Victivallis sp. Marseille-Q1083: one gene and its partner. The protein of the gene in region 1 interacts with the protein of each later gene in a pairwise test. Links are inferred from orthologs where the notes say so. Each region holds a gene or a part of one and is shown on either strand. Other genes may lie near its edges.

The links.
Region 2: the proteins of HWX74_RS00365 (region 1) and HWX74_RS01595 interact in binary tests that used the Escherichia coli proteins (3 or more experiments, as listed by UniProt). The link is inferred for Victivallis sp. Marseille-Q1083 from one-to-one orthologs.

Annotation. Positions count from the first base shown.
Region 1 is NZ_CAHJXL010000001.1:105,164-108,305, reverse strand. Bases 127-2,945 are described here. They hold HWX74_RS00365 (electron transfer flavoprotein subunit beta/FixA family protein), read right to left. Parts: upstream 2,026-2,945; coding sequence 1,228-2,025; downstream 127-1,227. Other genes in these bases: HWX74_RS00360 (HD domain-containing protein), read left to right, coding at 2,253-2,945; HWX74_RS00370 (electron transfer flavoprotein subunit alpha/FixB family protein), read right to left, coding at 233-1,225; HWX74_RS00375 (FAD-linked oxidase C-terminal domain-containing protein), read right to left, coding at 127-221. Also shown: more of HWX74_RS00375, read right to left, coding at 1-126; more of HWX74_RS00360, read left to right, coding at 2,946-3,142. UniProt on the Escherichia coli protein: Required for anaerobic carnitine reduction. May bring reductant to CaiA.
Region 2 is NZ_CAHJXL010000001.1:420,135-423,373, forward strand. What follows is about bases 223-3,138. They hold HWX74_RS01595 (ATP-binding cassette domain-containing protein), read left to right. Parts: upstream 223-776; coding sequence 777-2,501; downstream 2,502-3,138. Other genes in these bases: hlyD (secretion protein HlyD), read left to right, coding at 223-775; HWX74_RS01600 (ABC transporter permease), read left to right, coding at 2,498-3,138. In the rest of the region: more of hlyD, read left to right, coding at 1-222; more of HWX74_RS01600, read left to right, coding at 3,139-3,239. UniProt on the Escherichia coli protein: Part of the ABC transporter complex YbhFSR that could be involved in efflux of cefoperazone. Probably responsible for energy coupling to the transport system.

The DNA of each region.
Region 1 (3,142 bases):
ACCGGAATCCGTTCCCGGTTGGCCAGTTTGACGATGGCGGCGATTTCCGCCGCGGAACCCGGCCGCACTGCCGCCTCCGGCCGGCGGCGATGACCGAGGCCCGGCACTTCGTCGTGGGAAAAGGCTTCCAGCCGTTCCGGATCGTCGTAGAATACAAAAGGCGCGCCGACGATATCGGCGAGCGCGTTGGCGACGGCCGGTGTAACCGGGCGATATGCCATGGTGTTGTCGCTCATGATTTTTTCCCCGCTTTCAATTCTTCGGCCAGCAGCGGCAGCGCTTCGAATAAATTGCCGACGATGCCGAAATCGGCCACTTTGAAAATTTGCGCCTCCGGGTCGCTGTTCACCGCAACGATGGTTTCGGCGGTCTGCATGCCGGCCAGGTGCTGAATGGCGCCGGAAACGCCGACGCCGAGGTAAAGTTTGGGCATGATGGTCTTGCCGCTCAGGCCGACCTGGTGCGGATAGGAGAGCCAGCCGCGGTCGACGACGTCCCGGGTGGCGCCGACCGCCGCGCCGAGGATTTCCGCCAGTTGAAAGATCAGCGCCAGATTTTCCGCTTTTTTGATGCCGCGGCCGACGACGATGACTTTGTCGGCGTCCTGCAGCGTGAGCTCCTCGCGGTTCGGCGTGTAACTCAACTGCCGCATCCGGCAGGCCTGGGCGGCGGCAGGCAGCCTGCGGCGCTCGATGACGCCGGTGCGGCCCGGCTGCGGTTCGGCCGGCCGGGTGGAATGGGGCCGGATGGTGGCCATTTGCGGCCGGTGGACCGGACATTGGATCGTCGCCATGATATTGCCGCCGATCGCCGGCCGGGTTTGCAGCAGGAGACCGGAATCCGGCTCCAATTCAAGCCGGGTGCAGTCGGCGGTCAAGCCGGTGTGCCGGCGCATGGCGATATAGGGCAGCAAAGTCCGGCCCAGCGTCGTGGCGCCGGCCAGCAGGATGGCCGGCTCGAATTCGTCGAGGACGCCGTTCAATGCGGCGACATAGGGATCGAGCAGGAAGGATTGCAGCAATTGGTCCTCGACGGCGACCACCCGGTCTGCGCCGCAGGCGATCAGGCGGTTCAGTTCGGCGTCGTCGAAATGATGTCCCAGGACGATGGCGTTGACCGAACCATCCCGGACCAGCGCCGTTGCCCGGTTCAGCAATTCGAAAGAGATGCTCTGCAGCGCATCGTCCTGCTGTTCGGCCAGAATCCAAATATCGTTGTTTGACATTTTCAGATCAACTCCCGGGTTTGCAGAAACTGCCGCAACGCGGCGACATGCCGGTTCAATTGTTTCGAATCGCCGGCCCGCAGCAGCGTGCAGCGGCGCGTCAACGGCGGCCGGAAGATCTTGACCACCCGGGTGGGGGAACCTTTCAGGCCGATATATTCCTCGGGCAGCTGCAATTGCTGCTGGTTCAGGACCGGAATGGCGGCGGCTTTGGCCCGTAATTTGCCGTTCAGGGTCGGCAAGCGCGGTTCGCCGATTTCCTTGACGACCGTCAGCAGCGCCGGCAGATCGAGCAGCAGCTCTTCCCGGCCGCGTTCCAGCAGTCGGGTGACGACGGCCTGATTGTCGGCGAGGCGCCCGATGGCGCTGACGTAAGTGGCCGCCGGCAGCCCGAGAGCGGCGGCCAGCTCCGGACCGACCTGGCCGGTGTCGCCGTCGGTGGCGCGTTCGCCGCACAGGATCAAGTCGAAATGCCCCAGCGTCCGGATTGCCCGGGCCAGGATTGTGCCGGTCGCCCAGGTGTCGGAGCCGGCAAACGCGCGGTCGCTGATCAAGACGGCGTCGTCGACGCCCATCGACAACACCTCTTTCAGTGCTTTGGCGGCCTGGGGCGGGCCCATCGTGACGGCGGTGATGCTGCCGCCGCAGCGGCTTTTCAGCGTTAAGGCCGCTTCGACCGCATAGAGATCGAGCGGGTTGACGATCGTTTCGACACCCTGCCGGATGACGGTGCCGGTCGTCTCGTCCAGTTTGACTGCTTTGGTTTCCGGCACCTGTTTGATTGGTACGATAATCCGCATTGGCCTGTTTCCGGTTCGGTTTGTTTCATTGTAAAAAAATTATTCCTAATAATAGAATCGCTTCCGATAAAAGCAACCGGACAATTCATAAAATTGACGAAGTAATTTCCTTCGCGGCGGATCGGCGCGGACGATTTGGATTCGGTGAAAGAGCGCTTCGACGGCTTGCAAATCGTTGAATCGGGAGTAATTTGCTGTGTATTCGTCGTGTTTTGAAGGAAAATGTCATGGGAAATCATACTAAAAAAATTGCCGGCCTGCCGTTGCAGGCCGGTATCATCGATATCGGCGCCCATTCGGTGCGGTTGGAAATTTTTCAGATTCGCCGCGATGGCGCGGTGGAAGTGTTGGAAAGCTTGACCCGGCCGGTCAATCTCGGGTACGACTCTTTTCGCCGCGGCATCATTTCGTCGAAAAATATTAACCTGCTCTGTGCGATTCTGCAGGATTTCGCCGAGCGGCTGCGGGAGTACGACATCCGTTATTGCCGGACGGTGGCGACCAGCGCGATCCGGGAAGCGTTCAATCGCGACTTGGTCATCGACCGGGTGCTGTTGAGCAGCGGACTGCACGTCGAGGTGCTGGAAAACCAGGAAGAGACCCGCTTGATTTATCTGGCGATGAAAGAGGAGCTGCAGCAGGCCGGCCTGTTTGAGTCATTGCATTCGCTGGCGTTTGCGATCGGCACCGGCTCGTTGATTCTGATGTACTTCGAACAGCGGCAACTGAAATTCAGCGAAAGCATCACGCTGGGCAGTGTCCGCTGGTTCGATGAATACGGCCGGGCGGCGCTCAGCCCGGAGAAGATCAGCGAACTGCTGGAATCGCTGGATATCCGGCGGCGCCTGGAGGAGAATGCCGGTCTGCCGCCGGAGGCGCTGCTGACTTTGATCGGCATGGGCGCCGGGGTGCGGACGCTGGTAGATCTGGAGCCGGTCGGCGAAAAAGTCAACGACCTGGTCCGGATCAAGCCGGGGCAAATGCGCCAACTGCTGCAGCGGGCGGTCAAATGGCTGCCGGAAGAGCTGGTGGAGCGTCATCAATTGCCGGATTATCTGGCGATGAGCATCGCGCCGAGCGGCTGCATTATCGACTATTTTTTGAAGGAATTGAACTG
Region 2 (3,239 bases), 310 kb from region 1 along the record:
GGCCACCCTGGACCAGACCGGTTACCGGGCGGCATTGCACCTGGCTCAAGGCGACCTGGCCCAGGCGGAGGCCAATCTGGCCAAACTGCAGAACGGCAACCGCCCCGAGGAAATCGAACGGGCCGAAGCATTGGTAAAAAGCCTCGAAGCGACGTTGAAAAACGCCGTCGCCCAGCATCGCCGCGACGCGGAGCTGATCGATACCAAAGTCATTTCCGAGCGCGAATTCGACCAATCGCTGGCCAAGCGTGACGAATCCGACGCTCAACTGGCGCTGGCCCGCGCCAATCTGCAATTGCTCCGGAGCGGTTTCCGGCAGGAAGAAATTCAGGCAGCCGAAGCCAAGGTACTGTCAGCCAGGGCCGTCGTCAACAGCCGGGCCTTCGATCTGGCCGACTGCACGTTAAAAGCTCCGGCGGACGGCATCATCCAGACCCGCATCCAGGAGCCCGGCGCCATCGTCGGCGCCGGCAGCGGCATTTTCACGATCACACTGCATTCGCCGGTCTGGGTGCGCGCTTATGTGCCGGAGCCCGAACTCGGCTGGCTGCGGCCCGGCATGCCGGTGGCCATCTACAACGACTCCGACCCGGAACAGCCGATTTCCGGCAGACTGGGCTTTATCTCGCCAGTGGCGGAATTCACCCCGAAGAGCGTCGAAAGCGCCACCCTGCGCACCGACCTGGTCTACCGGCTGCGGATCGTCGTCGACAATCCGGACGGCCGCCTGCTGCAGGGCATGCCGGTGACCATCCAGATCAAACGGGCCGATTGACATGGATTCCATCGTTGAAATTTCCGGTCTGGACAAAAGCTTTGCCGGCCAGCCGGCGATTTCCGATTTGACCGTCCAGCTTCCCCGCGGCCAATTGACCGGCCTGGTCGGCCCGGACGGCGCCGGCAAAACGACCCTGCTGCGGCTGATGACCGGCCTGCTGCGGCCCGATGCCGGCACAATCCGCCTCGAAGGCCGGAGCGTGATGGAACTGCGCAAAACGCAACCGGCTTTTTTCGGCTATATGCCGCAGAAGTTCGGCCTCTATGAAGATCTGACGGTTCAGGAAAACCTGAATCTTTACGCCAAACTGCACGACGTCACCGTCACGGAACAACCAAAACTGTTCCGGCAAATGCTCGAATTCACCGATCTGACCCGTTTCACCGACCGGCTGGCCGGCAACCTGTCCGGCGGCATGAAGCAAAAACTCGGACTGGCCTGTTCCCTGCTGGGCAAGCCGAAGCTGCTGCTGCTCGACGAACCGGGCGTCGGCGTCGACCCGATTTCCCGACGCGATTTGTGGGAGATGGTCAGAAGCCTGATGCGAGGCGGCATGACCGTGCTGTGGTCGACCTCCTATCTGGACGAAGCGGAAAAATGCGACCGGGTACTCCTGCTCAATGAAGCGAAACTGCTGTTCGACGGACTGCCCGGCCAATTGACCGGCCGCCTGGATGGCCGCGTCTACCAGGTGCGGCGGATTGCCGGCGACCGCCGGAAACTGCTCGGCGACCTGCTGAATCACCCGCAGATCATCGACGGCGTCATTCAAGGCAGCAGTTTGCGGCTGGTCGCCGGCGCCGGAGCGCCGCCGCTGACGTTGCAGAGCCTCGGAATTGCCGCGCAGGCCGAAGCGCTCACCCGGGTTCCGCCACGTTTTGAGGACGCTTTCATCGATCTGCTCGGCGGCGGCCCCGGCGGCAATTCCGCTCTGGCCGACCAGTTTCAAACCATCGGCGGCGATGACGCCGCCATCGTCGCCGCCGAACAATTGACCAAACGCTACGGCAATTTTACCGCCGCCGACCGGATCAGCTTTTCCATCCGGCGCGGCCGGATTTTCGGCCTGCTTGGCCCGAACGGCGCCGGCAAATCCACGACCTTCAAAATGCTTTGCGGGCTGTTGAAACCGACCGCCGGCCGCGCGTCGATCGACGGGGCCGATCTGGCCCGTTCCGGGGCCGCCGCCCGTCGGAAATTGGGCTATATGGCGCAGAAATTCTCGTTGTACGAAGGGTTGAACGTCCTGCAGAATTTGAAATTTTTCTCCGGCATTTACGGCTTGCGCGGCGTCACGCAGCAAACGGCCATCCGCCGGATGGTCGAAGTCTTTCACCTCAACAGCTACCTGAAAGCCAATGCCGGAGAACTGCCGCTCGGCATCAAACAGCAGTTGGCGCTGGCCTGTGCGGTCATGCACCAGCCGGCGGTGCTCTTTCTGGACGAACCGACTTCCGGCGTCTCTCCGGTCACCCGGCGGGAATTCTGGACGCACATCAACCATCTGGTCGAAAAGGGCGTGACGATCATGATCACCACCCACTTCATGGATGAAGCGGAATATTGCGACCAGATCAGCCTGATCTACCGCGGCCGCGCCATCGCCGACGGCACACCGGACGAATTGAAACAGCGGATCACCACGCTGGAACTGCCGGAACCGACGCTCGAAGACGCCTTCATCGCCCTGGTGAAACAATTCGACCGGGAGCACCCGCTATGAACCCCGCCCGTTTGAACGCCCTGATCCGCAAGGAGTGTTACCAGATCATCCGGGACCCCAGCAGCATCCTGATCGCGCTGGTATTGCCGATCCTGCTGATCTTTATTTTCACTTACGCGGTTTCCCTGGACATCAACCATTTGCGGCTCGGGGTGGTCATCGAGGAACAGACCGCCCCGGCCCGCGAACTGGCCGGAGCCTTCATCAACAATCCGGATTTCGACATCACCACCGCCACCGACCGGCGGCAGTTGGAGGACGCTCTTATCGCCGGTTCGCTGCGCGGTTTGTTCATCATTCCGGCCGATTTCAGCGCCCGGCTGCAGCGCGGCGACGCCGCCTTGCAGGTCATCACCGACGGCAGCGAGCCGAATACCGCCACCTTCGTCCGCAACTATTGCCTCGGCGTCTGGAGCAACTGGCTGGCCCAGCAGCAGAAATTGAGCGGCCGGGAACAGCTTCCGCCGGTCGACGCCGATATTCGCGTCTGGTACAATCCGGAACTGGAGAGCCGTAATTTCCTGCTGCCGGGCGCCCTGGCGCTGATCATGACGCTGATCGGCACCCTGCTGACGGCGCTGGTCATCGCCCGGGAATGGGAACGCGGCACGATGGAAGCGTTGCTGAGCACCGCCGTCACCCGCAGCGAATTGCTGCTCGGCAAACTGATCCCCTATTTTCTGCTGGGCATGGTGTCGCTGATTCTGTCGGTGGCGGCGATCATCCTGCTCTTCCAGG